4 regions of the Alloalcanivorax xenomutans genome follow, and region 2 is predicted to be linked to each of the others. Evidence: predicted binding sites of a transcription regulator. Region 2 holds the regulator's gene; each other region holds the start of a gene.
What was found. Region 2 encodes FNR, which switches genes on or off when oxygen is low (the NO sensors DNR and NnrR bind a similar motif). Its sites were predicted from a motif close to TTGATNTANATCAA; they were not measured.

Region 1 (3,974 bases), 1.4 Mb from region 2:
AGGTCGACACCGAACTGTTGTAACGGTCCTCATAGGCTTTTTTGTAGCCGGTGACCACGCCATGCTGGGGGTCGCTGTCGGGGATGGTGTCGGCCACCAACAGGGCGGTGGCGGGCAGGCGCAGACCATTGGCGGCATCGCCGGCCAGTTTCAGGAAGCTGTCGGAAGCGACACCGTGGGATTGGTAAAAGGGCAGTTCAATGCCCAGTTGCTTGTAGTTCTTGGTGACGATGGCCGGGCCCTGACCAAAGTCGAAGTTGAGTACCGCCTGCACGCCATCGGTATTGCGGATGCGAGTGAGCTGGGCGGTGACGTCGGTATCTTTCGGGTTGTAGGTCTCGTCGGCCACCACCTCGATCCCCATGGCCTTGGCTTCCTCCTGGGTCACGTTACGTCCGGAGGCGCCGAAGCCGCCGGTGCCGGAGATCAGACCGATCCGGGTGAGACCGCGTTCCTTCATGTCGGTGAGTACGCGTCGGGCGGCCTGGCGATCGGATTGCGGCATCTTGAACACCCATTTCTTCACCGGGGTGGAGATGGTTTCCGCGCCGGCCAGGGAGATGAATGGCACCCGCGCTTGCTCGATCACCGGCACCGCCGCCATGGTGGCGCCGGTGGTGCTGCCACCGATGATGAGATCGACTTTGTCTTGCCGCAGCAGCCGGGTGACGAAGGTACGGGCTTTGGAGGCGTCACCGGAGTCGTCATAGTGAACCAGCTGGACTTCACGCCCCAGCAGGCCGCCGTTTTCGTTCAACTGGTGTACATACAGTTCCAGGGTTTTCAGTTCCGGGTCGCCGAGAAACGCGGCCGGGCCGGTGACGGAAAGGAAGGATCCGATGCGAATGGGGTCTTCCGCCTTCGCGACCGGGGACAAGGAGGCCAGACCCAGCGCCGCCACGGCGCCCACGGCCAGGTTCTTCAGCATTGTTTTCATTATCACACCTATCTGCGTATGCCCCCGGAGGGGCTTTTGTTTTTATGCGCCTGGCCGGAGTCCGGTGGCGCGGGACGTCCCATCAGCGTCCTTGTTTTTCCAGGTATAAAGCGATACGAATTTTAAGTCAAGATCAAATTTAATGTGTCATAAAGGTTGCTATATTGGCCCAAGTGGCTGTTTTATGGTGCTATTCATTGGCCTTTTATGTCTCCGGACAGGAGGGTTTGGTAGCATGTCGCGCCGCCGGAAAGGCCGGTATCACGCTGATTTGGACGCCCCGGAAAGGGCTCGGAGATAGGAAGGTCGCCCAGTGGATTTGCAATGTGAGCAATTGGAACGCTTGATAGAACGTTTTCAGCAGCGTCGGCCGCTGCGTACCGGTTCCCTGATCATTACTCTGTTCGGTGACGCCATCGTGCCCAGAGGTGGCGCGGTGTGGCTGGGCAGCCTGATCGATCTGCTCGAACCCATGGGCATCAATCAGCGTCTGGTGCGTACCTCGGTGTTCCGTTTGACCCGCGAGGGCTGGCTTATCGCGGAGAAAGTAGGCCGCCGCAGCTATTACGGACTCACCGCCGCCGGCCGCCGCCGTTTCGAGAAGGCTTTCAAGCGCGTGTATTCCGGTGTGCAGCCGACCTGGGACGGCGCCTGGACGCTGGTCATCCTCAATCAATTGGATCCAGACACTCGCCGCGATGTGCGCCAGGAACTGGAATGGATGGGGTTTGGCGGTTTGACGCCGGGCATGGTGGCCCACCCGATGGTGGACCGGGCCGAGCTGAACGCGACGCTCCAGGAACAGAATGCGCTGGACGATACGATCATCTTCGAGACCCGGGCCCAGGACAGTTTCGCTTCACGGCCGTTGCGCCTGCAGGTGAAAGATGCCTGGAATCTGGAGCAGCTCTCGGAAGGGTACCGGGAATTTCTCGATCAGTTTCGTCCGCTCTGGCAGGAGATGAGCAAGCTGGAGACGCCACCGCCGATGGAATGTTTTCTGGCGCGGACGTTATTGATTCACGAATATCGCAAACTGCTGTTGCGTGATCCGCTATTGCCGGAAGAGCTTCTGCCTTCGGACTGGGAGGGCCGCGCCGCGCGCCAGCTTTGCCGTAATCTCTACCGCCTGACTTACCGTGGCGCGGAATCCTGGATGAGCGAACGTACGGAAACCGCGGAGGGGCCGTTGCCTGAGCCGGGGGATGGTTTCTATCAGCGTTTTGGCGGGCTGGATTGACTGAAAAACGCTGCTGGCCACAAGGCCGCTGCAGGAGCTTGTCTGCAAGCGAATTGTCCTTTCGGGCCCTGGGCATTCGCTTGCAGGCAAGCTCCTACAGCGGCTTCGTAGTCCTCCCTGATTCCTTATTGAGTTTTCTTGTGAGAATTTTGGTAACACAACGGGGGTGACCTGAATTCTGAGCTTATCCTTCTGAAATTAAAAGAAAAAAATTCCTTATTACGGATCCTGTTCTTGTTTTACCTTCCTAATTCGATACATAAATATGGATTTGCCGTGTTGACTTGTGTCATGTCTGAGCTATGCTTTCCAACCATAGTTTGGCGTCGGAACTGCTCGGCGGATCACGGTCCGGCAGGTCTGATCATCGATACCAAGAAAAGGGCAGGACCGGATTATGGAGTTCGCCACTATTGAGTTTGATCTGGAAGGCGGTGTCGCCACCCTGGCACTGAACCGACCGGAACGGCTGAACAGTTTTAATGAGCAGATGCATCAAGAAGTGCGGGAAGCCCTGTCCGTGGTGGAGCAGGACCAAGCCGTGCGGGCTCTGCTGATCACCGGGAATGGCCGTGGCTTTTGCGCTGGCCAGGACCTGTCCGACCGAAGCGTGGCGCCTGGCGCCGAAGTGCCCGACCTGGGCTCTTCCATTGAAACCTGGTACAACCCGCTGATTCGCACCCTGCAGCGTTTGCCGATGCCGGTGATCGCCGCGGTCAATGGTGTCGCCGCCGGTGCCGGCGCCAATATCGCCCTGGCCTGCGATCTGGTCATCGCCGCCCGTTCCGCCAGCTTCACTCAAGCCTTCTGCAAGATCGGTCTGATTCCGGACTCCGGTGGCACCTGGCAGCTGCCGCGCCTGGTGGGTATGGCCCGCGCAAAGGGGCTGTCCATGTTGGGTGACAAGCTGAGCGCCGAGCAGGCGGCCGCCTGGGGTTTGATCTGGCAGTGCGTGGATGACGACGCGCTGCGTTCCACCGCCACGGACCTGGCTCGCCATCTGGCCACTCAGCCGACCCGGGGGCTTGCCTTGATCAAACAGGCATTGAACCAAAGCTTTGACAACGATCTGGATACGCAGCTTGACGTGGAGCGGGACCTGCAGCGTGAAGCGGGCCGTACCGAGGATTACCGCGAAGGCGTCGCCGCGTTCATGGAAAAGCGCGCACCTCAATTCAAAGGCCGCTGAGGCTGTCCTCCCGTTTGGAGATTTGCATGGCCGATTCGAATACCGCCGCCGCGGCGCTGGACAGTGTTGCTTTGGCCCGCCGTTGTGCCGAGTCCATGTACCAGCGGGACACCGCTACCCGCGAACTGGGCATGACGCTGAAAACGGTTTCTCCGGGATGCGCCGTACTGTGCATGCCGGTGCGTGATGACATGATCCAGGGGCACGGCTCCTGTCATGGCGGTTTTATTTTCGCCCTGGCGGATTCCGCCTTCGCCTTTGCCTGTAACACCTATAACGAAACCACCGTGGCTTCCGGTTGCTCCATTGAGTACGTGTCGCCGGGATTGCCGGGTGATGTGCTCACCGCGGAGGCGCGGGAGCTGACCCGTAAAGGGCGAACCGGTGTTTACGACGTGCGTGTCACCGGCGGTGACGGCCAGTTAGTGGCCTTGTTTCGCGGCAAATCCTACCGCGTTCGCGGGCAGGTGATTCACGATGAGGAGAGCCAGGCATGAATGAAGCGCTGATTTTTGATGCCGTGCGCACCCCGGTGGGGCGCTTCGGCGGCGCTTTGGCGACGGTGCGCGCCGACGATCTCGGAGCGGTGCCCATGAAGGCGTTGATGG
Region 2 (3,974 bases):
ATGGACTCCAGGTCAGACCGTCGCGGATCGATGCCTAAGCTCCTACCGGCTCTTGAAGCCTCTCTGTAATCGGCATACCGCGAGCTTATCCGATGTTGGCCAGAAGCCCACCGAGGCTTCCTCGAACAGGCCTGATACATAGATGCCACCGGGTAGCCATGTTCAAGGCAGGGTTGACAGCAACGGGCGAGTCCATACATAGGAGCTTGCCTTGCAAGCGAACTTTGAATTCGCCTGCAGGGCAGGCTCCCACGACAGTGGCCTCTTAGCACCGACCGCGACTTACTGCCAATCGGCGTCAAAGCCGTCCGGTTTGATCACCAGAACGTCGTTGCGGGCATGCACCAGCAGGGACTCAGCGGTGGCGCCCAGCAGCAGGCGTTCCACTTTGTTGCGGCGAACCGTCCCCACCACCAGTACATCTGTGCCGTTATTTTCACAGTAGTCAGCCAGGGTGCCGGCGATCGGTCCTTCCAACATTTCCGTGCGTTCCAGCGGTAGATCGTGGCGCTCGGCGAAACGGTCCAGAGCTTCGCGGTGGCTTTTGCGAATGCTCTCGGCGCTGGCGGCGTATTCCGGCAACGCTTCGCCCGCCACCAACAACAACGTTTCGTCCGGGTGCTCGAGCACATGCACGGCGTTGAGTGATGCCTGCAGCGGCGCCGACCATTCCCGCGCCGCGCTCAGCACGGCACTGTCCAGGCCGCTCTCGTCCTCTTCCTCCGGTTCGATCGCCGCGGTAAACACAGGTGTTTCACTCCAGGGACGGTCCTGCACGCAAAGCACGGGGCAGGGTGCCCGACGAATCAACAACCAGTCCCGCGGCGTAAACAGGTGGCGCCTCAGGGTGCCTTCCTCACTGGTATGTACCACCACCAGACGTGGTCTGGCGGCAATGACCGTCTGCCGCAGGTCCTCATCCTGATCCTTGTGCGTGGTGATATGCACGGTGGCCTCGGTACCCGCCAGCAAGTCCTGAATGCGCCGTTCCCAGGCATTGCGAATTTGCTGTTCGGCCGCTTGGCGGCGCTTCTGGTCAAGCCCCACCGCGCGACGCATGGCCGACGAATCACTATTGACGGCCACCACTAGCGGGCAGCTCAGCGCCGCGGCCAGCAACCGGCCTTTCTTCAGCGCCGGCTGCGGGGCCTTCAGGTGCCGGTCCAGGACGACGAGAATGCCATTGGTCGGAATAGTCATGGTGCCTCCACATGTAGTCTGCCGCCACCGCAAAGCGCCTCACGGTCGACGATTTCCACATCCCTGCCGTCCACCAGCAGCATATCCTGCTGCTGAAAACGGGTGAAAATGCGGCTAACCGTTTCCACCGCCAGTCCCAGATAATTGGCGATGTCATAGCGGGACATGGGCAGGCGGAAGCGGCGGCTGCTCAAACCCCGGCGCTGCTGACGCGCGGCCAGGGATAACAGTAGAGAGGCCACTCTGTCATCCGCGCTCTTCTTGCTCAACAGCATGTGCAGTTCGCGGTCGGCGCGGATCTCGTTGCTCATCAGCGAGAAGAAGTGATGCTGCAAGGAGGGGATGCGTTGGGACAGATCTTCCAGGCGATGGAAGGGGATCTCGCACACGGTAGCGGTTTCCAGCGCCTTGGCATTGGAAACATGGTGCGCGGTACTGATGCCGTCCATGCCGATGATCTCGCCTGGCAGGTAAAACCCGGTAACCTGTTCTTCCCCCTCATCGGAGAGGACATAGGTCTTCAGTGCGCCGGAGCGCACGGCATAAACGGCGCTGAACGGGGCGGCGGCACGAAACAGGTGCTCTCCGCGCTTCAGCGGGCGGCCACGGCGGATGATGCCATCCAGTTCGTCGAGCTGGGAAGGCGCCACCGCCAACGGCAGGCAAATGGGGCTGAGACTACAGTCGTTGCATGAAACGTGACGAGGCATGCTGCGTACCTCCATATTGGATACACTGCGTATTGCAATTACGGCTTGAGACATTATGGTCTCCCGGATCGGTAACGGCGAGCTAAATAATGCGACTGAATCGCTGTGGGTTCGGGGTGCCGGCATAGCGGTCGAACAACATCACCAGAGCGCGCACCACCAGGCGCCCGGTGTCAGTGACCTTCAACACGGGGCCGTTCATATCAATCAGCCCCAGTTTTTCGAATTCACCCAGCGCGGCCAGCTGGTCCTTGAAGTAATCGGCGAAATCCACTTCCCAACGCTGCCGGAAGGCGACCAGATCCAGCCGCAGGTCGCACAGCAGCCCCATGATCACGTCACGGCGCAGGCGGTCATCCCAGTCAAGCAGGAAGCCGCGTTCAATCGGCATGCGACCCGCTTGCACGGCTTCCTGCCAGTTGCTCAGAACCTTGAGGTTCTGTGCGTAGAAATCATCAAAAGCGCTGATCGCGCTGACCCCCATGCCCAGAAGATCGGCGTCGCCATGTAGCGAGTAGCCTTGAAAATTGCGGTGCAGGGTGCCGTTGCGCTGCGCTACCGCCATGGGATCATCCGGCAGGGCAAAATGATCCATGCCGATCAGCACATAGCCGGCCGCCTCCAGGGTTTCGCCCGCCAGTTTCAGCATGGCGAGTTTTTCCTCCGGGCTGGGCAGCGCGGTTTCCTGGATCTGCCGCTGCACCTTGAAGCGCGCCGGCATGTGGGCGTAGTTGTAAAGGGAAATGCGCTCCGGGCGTAAAGCCAGCAATTGTTCCAGGGAGCGAGCCAGGCTGGAGGAAGACTGCCAGGGCAAGCCGTAAATCATGTCGGCGTTGATGGAGTGGAAACCGAAATCCCGGGCCGCGTCGAATACTTCGGTGATCAGCTCAAGGGATTGTTCCCGATTCACCGCCTTCTGCACCACCGGATCCAGATCCTGAATACCGATACTGAGCCGGTTGAAACCCAGCCCCCGCAGCAGCCCCAGACGGGCGCGATCCACCGTGCGCGGGTCCACTTCGATGGCGTACTCGCCGCGATCCTCTTCCAGCAGGTTGAAATGACGGGCCAGGTCATAAACCAGCTCGGTCATCTGCGCATCGCTGAGGTAGGTGGGGGTGCCACCGCCCCAGTGCATCTGCACCACGGGCCGCTGCGGGTCCACCAGCGCCGCCTTGGCTTTGATCTCCTGCTTCAGGAAGGTCAGATAATCCTCGGCCTTGGCCCGGTTGCCGGTGATGATGCGGTTGCAGGCGCAGTAGTAACACACCGTGGCGCAGAATGGGATGTGACAGTACAGCGACAGTGGGCGACGGGCCTGATTGCCGCGAGCAACGGCGCGCCGATAGTCCTCCTCGCCGACTTCCTCATGGAACTGGGTGGCCGGTGGGTAGGACGTGTAGCGAGGCCCGGGACCTCCGAATCGGCGGATCAGATCCGGATTCCATTGCGTCATGTCAGCGCTCCAAAGGGGAATGGCGGCATCATGCCACTATGAACACAGCCGACCTTGATGCAGATCAAGGATAGTGATGAGCATGGACATCTCCGGGCAGCCCGTGTTGAAGAAACACCAGCGCCAGCGCCAGCGTCATCGCCGCCGCCACATATCGGGCGGGCCCCCGCCGCAACCGCGACAGTTGCCCGCCGAGTACACCGGCGGCCCCCACCGGCAGCAGGGTAGTGGCGCCGAACATGCCCATGACCAGGGCACCGTCAGCCCATTCACCGGTTCCGGCGGCCAGCACCAGGGCGGAATAAAGCAGTCCACAGGGCAAGAACCCCCACAGCCCGCCCAGCGCCAGCGCCTTGAGCGGGTGGTCCACCGGCATCAAACGGCGAGTCAACGGGGACAGCCGCCGCCACAGTCCGGCCCCGAGACGCTCCAGAGCCCGGATCGGCGCACTGTGGCCGAGGAAATGAGCGGTCAGCAAAACCATCAGGAGCGCTGACAGTAACGCTGGCCAGTGCCAGCCGTCGCCTGCCGGGCCACTGGCCAATTGCCCGCCCAGCTCCCCGGCGATCGCGCCCAGGCCGGCGTAACTCAACAGGCGGCCGCTGCCA
Region 3 (3,974 bases), 1.2 Mb from region 2:
CTGCTGATAGACCTGCGCCGCATCGGCGTCGGCGGTATCGTAGAAGCGGAGCTCCGGGGTGTAGTCGCCATTGTCCCGGGCCAGGTAATAACCCGCCATCAGGCCATCATGGAGCGCGTTGCCGGCATAGGAGAGAGGGCCGCTTTCCGGCAGCAGAACCGCGACCCGGGCCGGCCGCTCCTGCGCGGCGCGGCGCATGGCATTGAGGGTTTCTGGCAGCTGTGCCTGAGCCGGGTGCTGCGGCCAGCGCCGCTGCCAGTCGTTCATGCGCGCCACCTGATCATCGAGACCGGCCTGGGCATCGCGGTAAATGTCCGCCAGTTCCAGCCAGCCGAGCAGATCGCCGCTGGCGCCCTCGGCTTCCTGCTGCAATTGGTTGCGTGGTACACGCAGCAGCGCCTGCCAGGTCATCTGTTGGTTGTAAGCGCGGTCGGATCGCCCCAGTCGCGGCTGGATTTCGACCCGCTCCTTAAGGCTTTCCATCAGGTTGTCGTTGAGAGCAAGGGCGTCAGCGCGCAGCAAAGCCAGGCGTGCCTGCTGATCCGCGGGCAGGGAGCGGATATCCCCCTGGTAATCGTTGAGCAGATCCAGCGCCTGTTGCGGTTTGTGCTGCCCGAGCAGGGCCTGGGCGCTCAACTGCAACCAGCGGAAACGCTGATCCATGCTCTGGGCGCCGCCGCGCACCAGATCCAGCACCTCACTGGCTTCCCGGGCCCGGTCGTTGACCAGGTAATAGCTGGCCCAGGAGAGGGCGGTGTCGGTCCGCGCCGGATCCGCCATGTCACCAAGGCGTTGTCTTGCTGATTCGGTGCTGGAAGGGGCTTCACGGGCGGGAGCCGTGTCCATGGCGGGGGTGCCGGCGCGCTGGTACGCCCCCGGTGTCTGGACGCAGCCGGTGATGGCGAGGATCACCAGCAATGCGGCCCATCTAACCTGTCTCAATTCCATGACGGTGGGATAACCCTTTGCTACTGCGGGAATGGAGCCGGTATTGTAGGCACTTTCCGACTCGCGAATAACCCCCGGCGGCGCTGCGCGCCCCTTCTCTTGCCTTATCAGTGAGACAGAGCACGTAAAATGACCCGACCCTCCCACGACGCCGAAGCGGGCTGCCTGTATGTCGTCAGCACACCGATCGGTAATCTGGACGATATTTCCCGGCGCGCCATTCAGGTGCTGCAGGAGGTGGATTGGGTGGCCGCGGAGGACACCCGGCACAGCCAGGGGCTGATGCAACAACTGGGGATTTCCCCGCGCCTGATCAGTTGCCATGACCACAATGAACAGCAACGGGCGCCGGATCTGGTGGCACGGCTGGCCGATGGCGAGAGTGGCGCGCTAATCAGCGATGCCGGCACGCCGCTGGTCAGTGATCCGGGCTACCGTTTGGTGCGGGCCTGCCAGGATGCCGGGGTGGCGGTGGTGCCGATTCCCGGGGCATCGGCGCTGCTGGCGGCGCTGGCGGTGGCCGGCCAGCCCAGTGACCGCTTTTTGTTTGAAGGCTTTCCTCCGGCCAAGGGCGCCGCCCGTGAACGGGTTCTGGAGCGCCTGGCCGCCGCGGACGTGACCACCATCGTCTACGAGGCGCCCCACCGGGTGCTGTCCCTGCTTGAGGCTTTGGCGCCGAAAGTGGCGCCGGAGCGGGAACTGACCCTGTGCCGGGAACTGACCAAGCGCTTCGAAACGGTACGCCGGGGACCGGTCGCCGAGGTGCTGGAATGGGTGCGCGCCGACAAGGACCAGCAACGCGGGGAACTGGTGCTGGTGCTGGGACCGGCGCCGCAAAGCGACCAGCTCAGCGAGCGCGACCGGGCCCTGGCCCGCGCTCTGCTGGAGGAACTGCCCCTGTCCCGCGCCGCCCGCGTGCTGGCCGCGCATACCGGGCTCAAGCGGCAGGCGCTGTACAACTACCTGGAAGCAGTTAACAGTGAATAGTGAATAGGTAACAGCGAAAAACAAGAGGCGTTGCGGTTTTGCAAAACGCCCTTGCTTATCCGCAATTCTTGGTTTGGTGCCCGAGCCTTCTTTGAAAAGCGGGAAGAGTGCCTCCTGGGGCTGGGCGCGGCCTGGTACCTTTAAGGACACTCTGTCGCTGCTCGCGCAACTATTAACTATTCCCTGTTCACTATTAACTGAATCCATTATGCTGCGCCCGGGTCGGTCAGGCAGCCGCTGGCGGGAAACCGCTGGAGGAAAGTCCGGGCTCCACAGGGCAGGGTGCCAGGTAACGCCTGGGGGCCACACTGGTGACGGTGTGGCTACGGCCAGTGCCGCAGAAAAGATACCGCCTGTTCCTTCGGGGGCGGGTAAGGGTGAAAAGGTGCGGTAAGAGCGCACCGCGCCGCTGGTAACAGCGGTGGCAGGGTAAACCCCACCCGGAGCAAGACCAAATAGGGATCCAATGGCGTGGCCCGCGCTGGATCCGGGTAGGTCGCTAGAGGTCCTCGGTGACGGGGATCCCAGATGAATGGCTGCCCACGACAGAACCCGGCTTATCGACCGGCCCACCTTCTTTCCTCAATGTTGGGATCCGTCCTGGACGGGTCTTGATACAGATCAAGTGCCTTCCGTCGCGCCTATGCAAAATACTTGACTTACATCAAGGAGGGGCGCGATGACACGGGCGGATATTCTGTTCCAGCAAGGGGACCACGTGGTGGCCAGATTTCATGATCTGGTCCAGGGCGAAGGCGTGCAGGCCAATCAGTTCGCCATTCGCCATGGCGAGCAGGGCGCGCTGATTGATCCCGGCGGCGATCTGACCTATACCCCTCTGACCATCGAGTTGAGTCGCCATCTCAACTTGCGTGATCTCACCTATATCCTGGCGTCCCACCAGGACCCGGATATCATCGCCTCGCTGCCGCGCTGGATGTTGCATTCCCACTGCAAGGTGGCGGTGTCCCGGCTATGGTCGCGGTTTCTGCCCCACCTGGCCTCCACCTTTGTCACTTCGCGGGTGGGGGAGCAATGGCAGGAGCGGATTCTGGCGCTGCCGGACAACGGGGCGGTATTGCCGTTCGCGGGTTCGGAATTGTGGGCCTTGCCCGCCCACTTTCTGCATTCAGTGGGTAATTTCAGTTTTTACGATCCGCTCAGCCGCATCCTGTTTTCCGGCGATATCGGCGCCTCCCTGGGCGGGGAGGAGGGTGAGGTGAGCCGCTTCGAGGATCACATTCCCGCCATGGCCGGGTTTCATCGGCGCTACATGGCCGGCAACCGTGCTTGCCGCTATTGGGTGCGCATGGTGCGCGAGTTGAATCCGGCAATGATCGTGCCGCAGCACGGCGGTTATTTTGCGTCTCGCGTCACCATTGGACGCTTTCTGGATTGGCTGGAACGGCTGGAATGTGGCCCTGACTTGATGGGAGTGGAGCATTACCGGCTTCCAGGGAGAGTTGGCGCTCACCCAAATAGAACCAAATAGGCTTTATTTAACATTTTATATTCCCAAAAGATCTAATACTTAAAGTGCTTTCTCAGCTCCAGGGCGCAGCTGTCTGATTAGTTTCAGAACCAATTTCCCCTCCTTTATTCCCCTTTCAATGTGACACAGCTAACAAACTGATTTTCAAGGAATTTCTTTTACATTCACCAATGTCGTGAAACTTGACTTGTGAAAAGCGCTGGCCATAGAGTGTCGCAATGTGGTGAAAAGTGGGATGAAGTGGGAGAAAGGCTTCATCCGGTGTGGCGAAGTGGGATGGATAACCACTCCCAATGCTTCGACATAGAAGGGCCGACATAAAAGGGGAAGGCCAGTGTTCAATGGGCGTACCGCGCTCAATCTGGATGCAAAAGGTCGGCTGACCGTGCCGACGCGCTATCGCGAGCCGCTTAACAGCGCTTGCGGTGGCCGCGTCGTGCTTACTCAGCACCCCTATGACGCCTGTCTGGTGATGTACCCGTTTCCCGAGTGGCGCGAGATTGCCCGCCAGGTGGCGGCGCAGAGTGACGCCCACGCCCAGGTTCGT
Region 4 (3,974 bases), 1.5 Mb from region 2:
TGGCCCTGGCACGCCGCGGCCCGTCTCGGCGCCACGATCCACGCCTCCCCGCAGTATCTGCGCAGCGAGCCCTACAGCGCGCGCGGATTGTTCAAACAGTAAGCCGCCCCGGCCCGGTGCACGCTCACCGGGCCACCCGCCGTGCCCGCCCCATTCCGGTGCTCTCGTCATGCACCATTGCCCGCGCTGACACGCTTTCGTCACGGCACGGAACTTGAATACAAGAGGCCGTCCGCTTGCCGGGACCCTGGCGGGCCTGCTTGAATCAGAACTGTCCCGCCCCCATATAGGGCGCGAATTCAGTGTCCCGCTTACCGGCCCGGACAGCTACGGCCGGATACCCACCCCGGTGTCCGGCCGCGACGGTCCCCCCACCCACAACGTGGCGACGGACCCACCATAATTTTTCTGCATTCCAAAAGACCAGAAGGAGAGGAAACCATGGCGGAAACACGCGTGACCATCATCCCGGGCGACGGCATCGGCCCGGACATCGTCGATGCCACCGTTCGAGTCCTGGATGCTCTGGACTGCGGCCTGGCCTATGACTATGCCATCGCCGGGCAAACCGCCCTGGACAAGGGCCTCGACCTGGTCCCCCAGGAAACCCTCGACATGATCGGCAAGAATCCGGTGGCGTTGAAAGGGCCGATCACCACCCCGGTGGGCAAGGGCTTCCGCTCGGTCAACGTCACCCTGCGCAAATACTTCGATCTGTTCGCCAACGTCCGCCCCGCTCTCTCCATCCCCGGTGTCCGTTCCCGCTACGATAATGTCGATATCCTCACCGTCCGCGAGAACATCGAAGGCATCTACTCCGGTGAAGGCCAGATGGTCAGCGAAGATGGCGAACGGGCGGAACTGCGCAGCGTCATCACCCGCAAGGAGTCCAGACGCCTGATCCGTTTCGCCTATGAAGCCGCGCGCCGGCTGGGCCGCAAGAAAGTCACCGTGGTGCACAAAGCCAACATCATGAAATCCACCTCCGGGCTGTTCCTGGATGTGGCACGCAGCGTGGCCAAGGAATACGACGATATCGAGCACGAGGAAATGATCGTCGACAACTGCGCCATGCAACTGGTGATGAACCCTCACCGTTTCGACGTCATCGTCACCACCAACCTGTTCGGTGACATTCTTTCCGATCTCTGCGCCGGCCTGGTGGGCGGCCTTGGACTGGCACCGGGCGCCAACGTCGGGGAAGACAAGGGTATCTTTGAAGCGGTGCACGGCAGCGCGCCGGACATCGCCGGCAAGGGGGTCGCCAACCCCACCGCCCTGATGCTCGGCGCGGCCATGATGCTCGACTATCTGGATCTCAACAGCGAAGCCGAGCGTCTGCGTAACGCCCTGCGCACGGTGGTTGGTGAGGGGGACAAAGTCACCCCGGACCTGGGTGGGCGCAGCAGCACCACCGAATTCACCGATGAAGTGATTCGTAAGCTGGCGCAGTAATAAGGCTGCGAAGTCGCTGTGGGAGCTTGCCTGCAAGCGAATGTTGCTCAACGCCTGAGCGAACCTCATTCGCTTGCAGGCAAGCTCCCACAGCGGCTTCGCAGTTCGGTTTGAGGGAAACGGTGAGGCAAACGGTCCATGACTCGCCATTCCCGGCCCGCTCGTGAGCCGGATCAAGAAATCTCATGGTTTTGCATTTTTAACGGCTTGCCCACTAGTCGCCGCGGCCATGCACTCTATATGCTGAAGCTTCGTTGTTCAGATCAGAACGCAGGTCCATACCAAGGAGGCGTCATGAACCAGTCAGCGGAAACCGAAGCCCTGAAAAAAGACCTTGAGCAATTGCGCCGGGACTTCAAGGCCCTGGCCGACGCGGTCAAGCATTCCACTCAGGAACGCGCCCAGGAGCATCTCAACAGCGCCCGGGAAACCTTCGAAGGTGCGCGCCAAAGCGCCTCCCGGCAAGCGGAGCACTTGGGGGAGGAGATCAAGGCCCGCCCTTTTACCAGCGTGCTCACGGCATTCGGCGTGGGCCTGCTGCTCGGCAAACTGCTCGGCCGTTGAGTGTGAAACTGCGCGGCATGCTGGCCGGGCTGTTCAGTCTTAATGCGATGATCTGGCTGATCATGCTGATCAGCCTGGCGGCCTTACTGAGCCTGACGGCGGCGGCCTGGATCGCGCTGACACCGCCGCTGGGCGCGGCGCTGGCCGCGCTGATCAGCGGCGCTGGTCTGCTGGTGGTGGCCGCCGCCCTCGGCTACGGCCTGGTTCGCGCCAACCGCGCCGGTCCAACCCAAGACGACACACCGCCACCGGCGCCGAGCCCGACGGAAAGCGTCCTGGAGTCCGGTCTGCGTCCGTTGGTGGGCGATCAGACTCTGGCGTGGGCGCGCCGCAATAGCGGTCTGCTGATGGTCGGTGCCTTCGCCGCCGGCGTGGCGATTGCCGCCAGCCCCACTTTGCGCCGCGCGCTGACCCAGGTCGCCGGCCCCGTGGTGACACGCAAGGCCGTGGACACCTGGCGGGCCTTCAATCAGCAAGACTGACCCACGGCGCCGCTTCCTTGCGGGTTGGCGCCGACTCCCTTCTTGCATTAGCCTGTCTAAGCCTAATCCCTAGAAAACATCGCTTTTCATTAAGCAGAGCTGGTGCAATGGTACTGCTCACCGAGGGCGTCCCGGCCCGTTTTCAGAAAGGAGCAGAGCCGATGTCAGAACATCACGCCGCCATTGCCTGGACCCGCGCCGACCACCCGGACGGCAACGGAAGCTACTCCCGCAACCATCTGGCCACCCTCAATGGCGGTCAGACCGTGCAAGTCTCCGCCGCGGTGGATTATCAAGGGGACGGCAACTGCGCCGACCCGGAGCAACTGCTGGTGACCTCGGTGTCCAGTTGCTACATGCTGTTCTTCCTGGCCATCGCCGACGTCAAGGGCTACCGGGTGGAGAGCTACAAGGACACACCGGTGGGCTTTCTGGAAAAGAACGAGGAAGGCCGGCTGGCGGTGACCCGGGTGGAATTGCAACCCACCATCGAGTTCGCCGACGGCCAGACACCGGAACCGGCCGAGCTGCAACGCCTGCATGCCGGCGCTCACCGTAATTGCTTCATCGGCAATTCGCTGAAGACCAAGGTGCGCCTGCGCACCCAGTCCGCGGCGGCCTGAGCGGATAACGAAAAACAAGGAGAATCGTGATGAGCGCGCAAGCCGATCTCAATGCCCCGCTGATACTGCGAGAAGACCAGGATGGCCTGGTCACTTTGACCCTGAACCGGCCCCGCCACTACAACGCCTTGTCCGAGGAGATGCTGGCGGCGCTGAAAACCGAGCTGGACGCCCTGGCCAACGACGAGACCCTGCGCTGCGTGGTGTTGCGGGCGGCGGGCAAGGCGTTTTGCGCCGGCCATGACCTGCGTCAGATGTACTCTCATCTGGGCGAGGAGGATTATTACCGGCAACTGTTCGCCACCTGCAGCGGTGTAATGCAAAGCCTGCTGGCGGTACCGGTGCCGGTGATCGCGGTCATTCAAGGAGTGGCCACCGCCGCCGGCTGTCAGCTGGTGGCAAGTTGTGATCTGGCGGTGGCCACGGACAGCGCCCGCTTCGCCGTCTCCGGCATCAACGCCGGGCTATTCTGTTCCACGCCTTCGGTGGCGTTGTCCCGTAATGTCTCGGCCAAGCGCGCCTTCGAAATGCTGGTGACCGCGCGCTTCATCGATGCCGCCACCGCCGCCGACTGGGGATTGATCAATCAAGCCGTGCCGGAAGCGGAACTGGACGGCGCGGTAACCGCCCTGGCCACTTCGATCATGGAGAAAAGCCCGGCGGCGATCCGCCATGGCAAAGCCATGTTCTACCGGCAACGGCAACTGCCCCTGGACGAAGCCTATCGTTTTGCCGGAGAAGTGATGGCGCGGAACATGATGGAAGCGGACGCCGCCGAAGGTATCGACGCCTTCCTCAACAAACGGGCGGCACAATGGCAGCGCTAAGCGGATGAACGAACACACCCGGT

Region 1: paaG (2-(1,2-epoxy-1,2-dihydrophenyl)acetyl-CoA isomerase PaaG) is a predicted target of FNR. The motif match lies at 2,457-2,470, and genes of this name have one in related genera.
Region 3: RYH70_RS15620 (oxygen-binding di-iron domain-containing protein) is a predicted target of FNR. The motif match lies at 2,547-2,560, and genes of this name have one in related genera.
Region 4: RYH70_RS03425 (DUF883 family protein) is a predicted target of FNR. The motif match lies at 1,619-1,632, and genes of this name have one in related genera.

What each region holds. Positions count from the first base shown of each region.
Region 1 covers NZ_CP136538.1:872,928-876,901, forward strand. Annotated here, with positions in the region: gene RYH70_RS04130 (ABC transporter substrate-binding protein) at 1-937, opposite strand, end outside; gene paaX (phenylacetic acid degradation operon negative regulatory protein PaaX) at 1,251-2,177, shown strand; gene paaG (2-(1,2-epoxy-1,2-dihydrophenyl)acetyl-CoA isomerase PaaG) at 2,575-3,366, shown strand; gene paaI (hydroxyphenylacetyl-CoA thioesterase PaaI) at 3,393-3,863, shown strand; gene pcaF (3-oxoadipyl-CoA thiolase) at 3,860-3,974, shown strand, end outside.
Region 2 covers NZ_CP136538.1:2,245,526-2,249,499, forward strand. Annotated here, with positions in the region: gene RYH70_RS10445 (universal stress protein) at 283-1,200, opposite strand; gene fnr (fumarate/nitrate reduction transcriptional regulator Fnr) at 1,197-1,910, opposite strand; gene hemN (oxygen-independent coproporphyrinogen III oxidase) at 1,993-3,366, opposite strand; gene RYH70_RS10460 (sulfite exporter TauE/SafE family protein) at 3,431-3,974, opposite strand, start outside.
Region 3 covers NZ_CP136538.1:3,411,725-3,415,698, reverse strand. Annotated here, with positions in the region: gene RYH70_RS15635 (penicillin-binding protein activator) at 1-948, opposite strand, end outside; gene rsmI (16S rRNA (cytidine(1402)-2'-O)-methyltransferase) at 1,078-1,935, shown strand; RNA gene rnpB (RNase P RNA component class A) at 2,154-2,511, shown strand; gene RYH70_RS15620 (oxygen-binding di-iron domain-containing protein) at 2,615-3,427, shown strand; gene mraZ (division/cell wall cluster transcriptional repressor MraZ) at 3,762-3,974, shown strand, end outside.
Region 4 covers NZ_CP136538.1:713,095-717,068, reverse strand. Annotated here, with positions in the region: gene RYH70_RS03435 (NADH:flavin oxidoreductase/NADH oxidase) at 1-102, shown strand, start outside; gene RYH70_RS03430 (isocitrate dehydrogenase) at 442-1,455, shown strand; gene RYH70_RS03425 (DUF883 family protein) at 1,750-2,019, shown strand; gene RYH70_RS03420 (hypothetical protein) at 2,016-2,501, shown strand; gene RYH70_RS03415 (OsmC family protein) at 2,663-3,124, shown strand; gene RYH70_RS03410 (enoyl-CoA hydratase) at 3,154-3,951, shown strand; gene RYH70_RS03405 (LysR family transcriptional regulator) at 3,956-3,974, shown strand, end outside.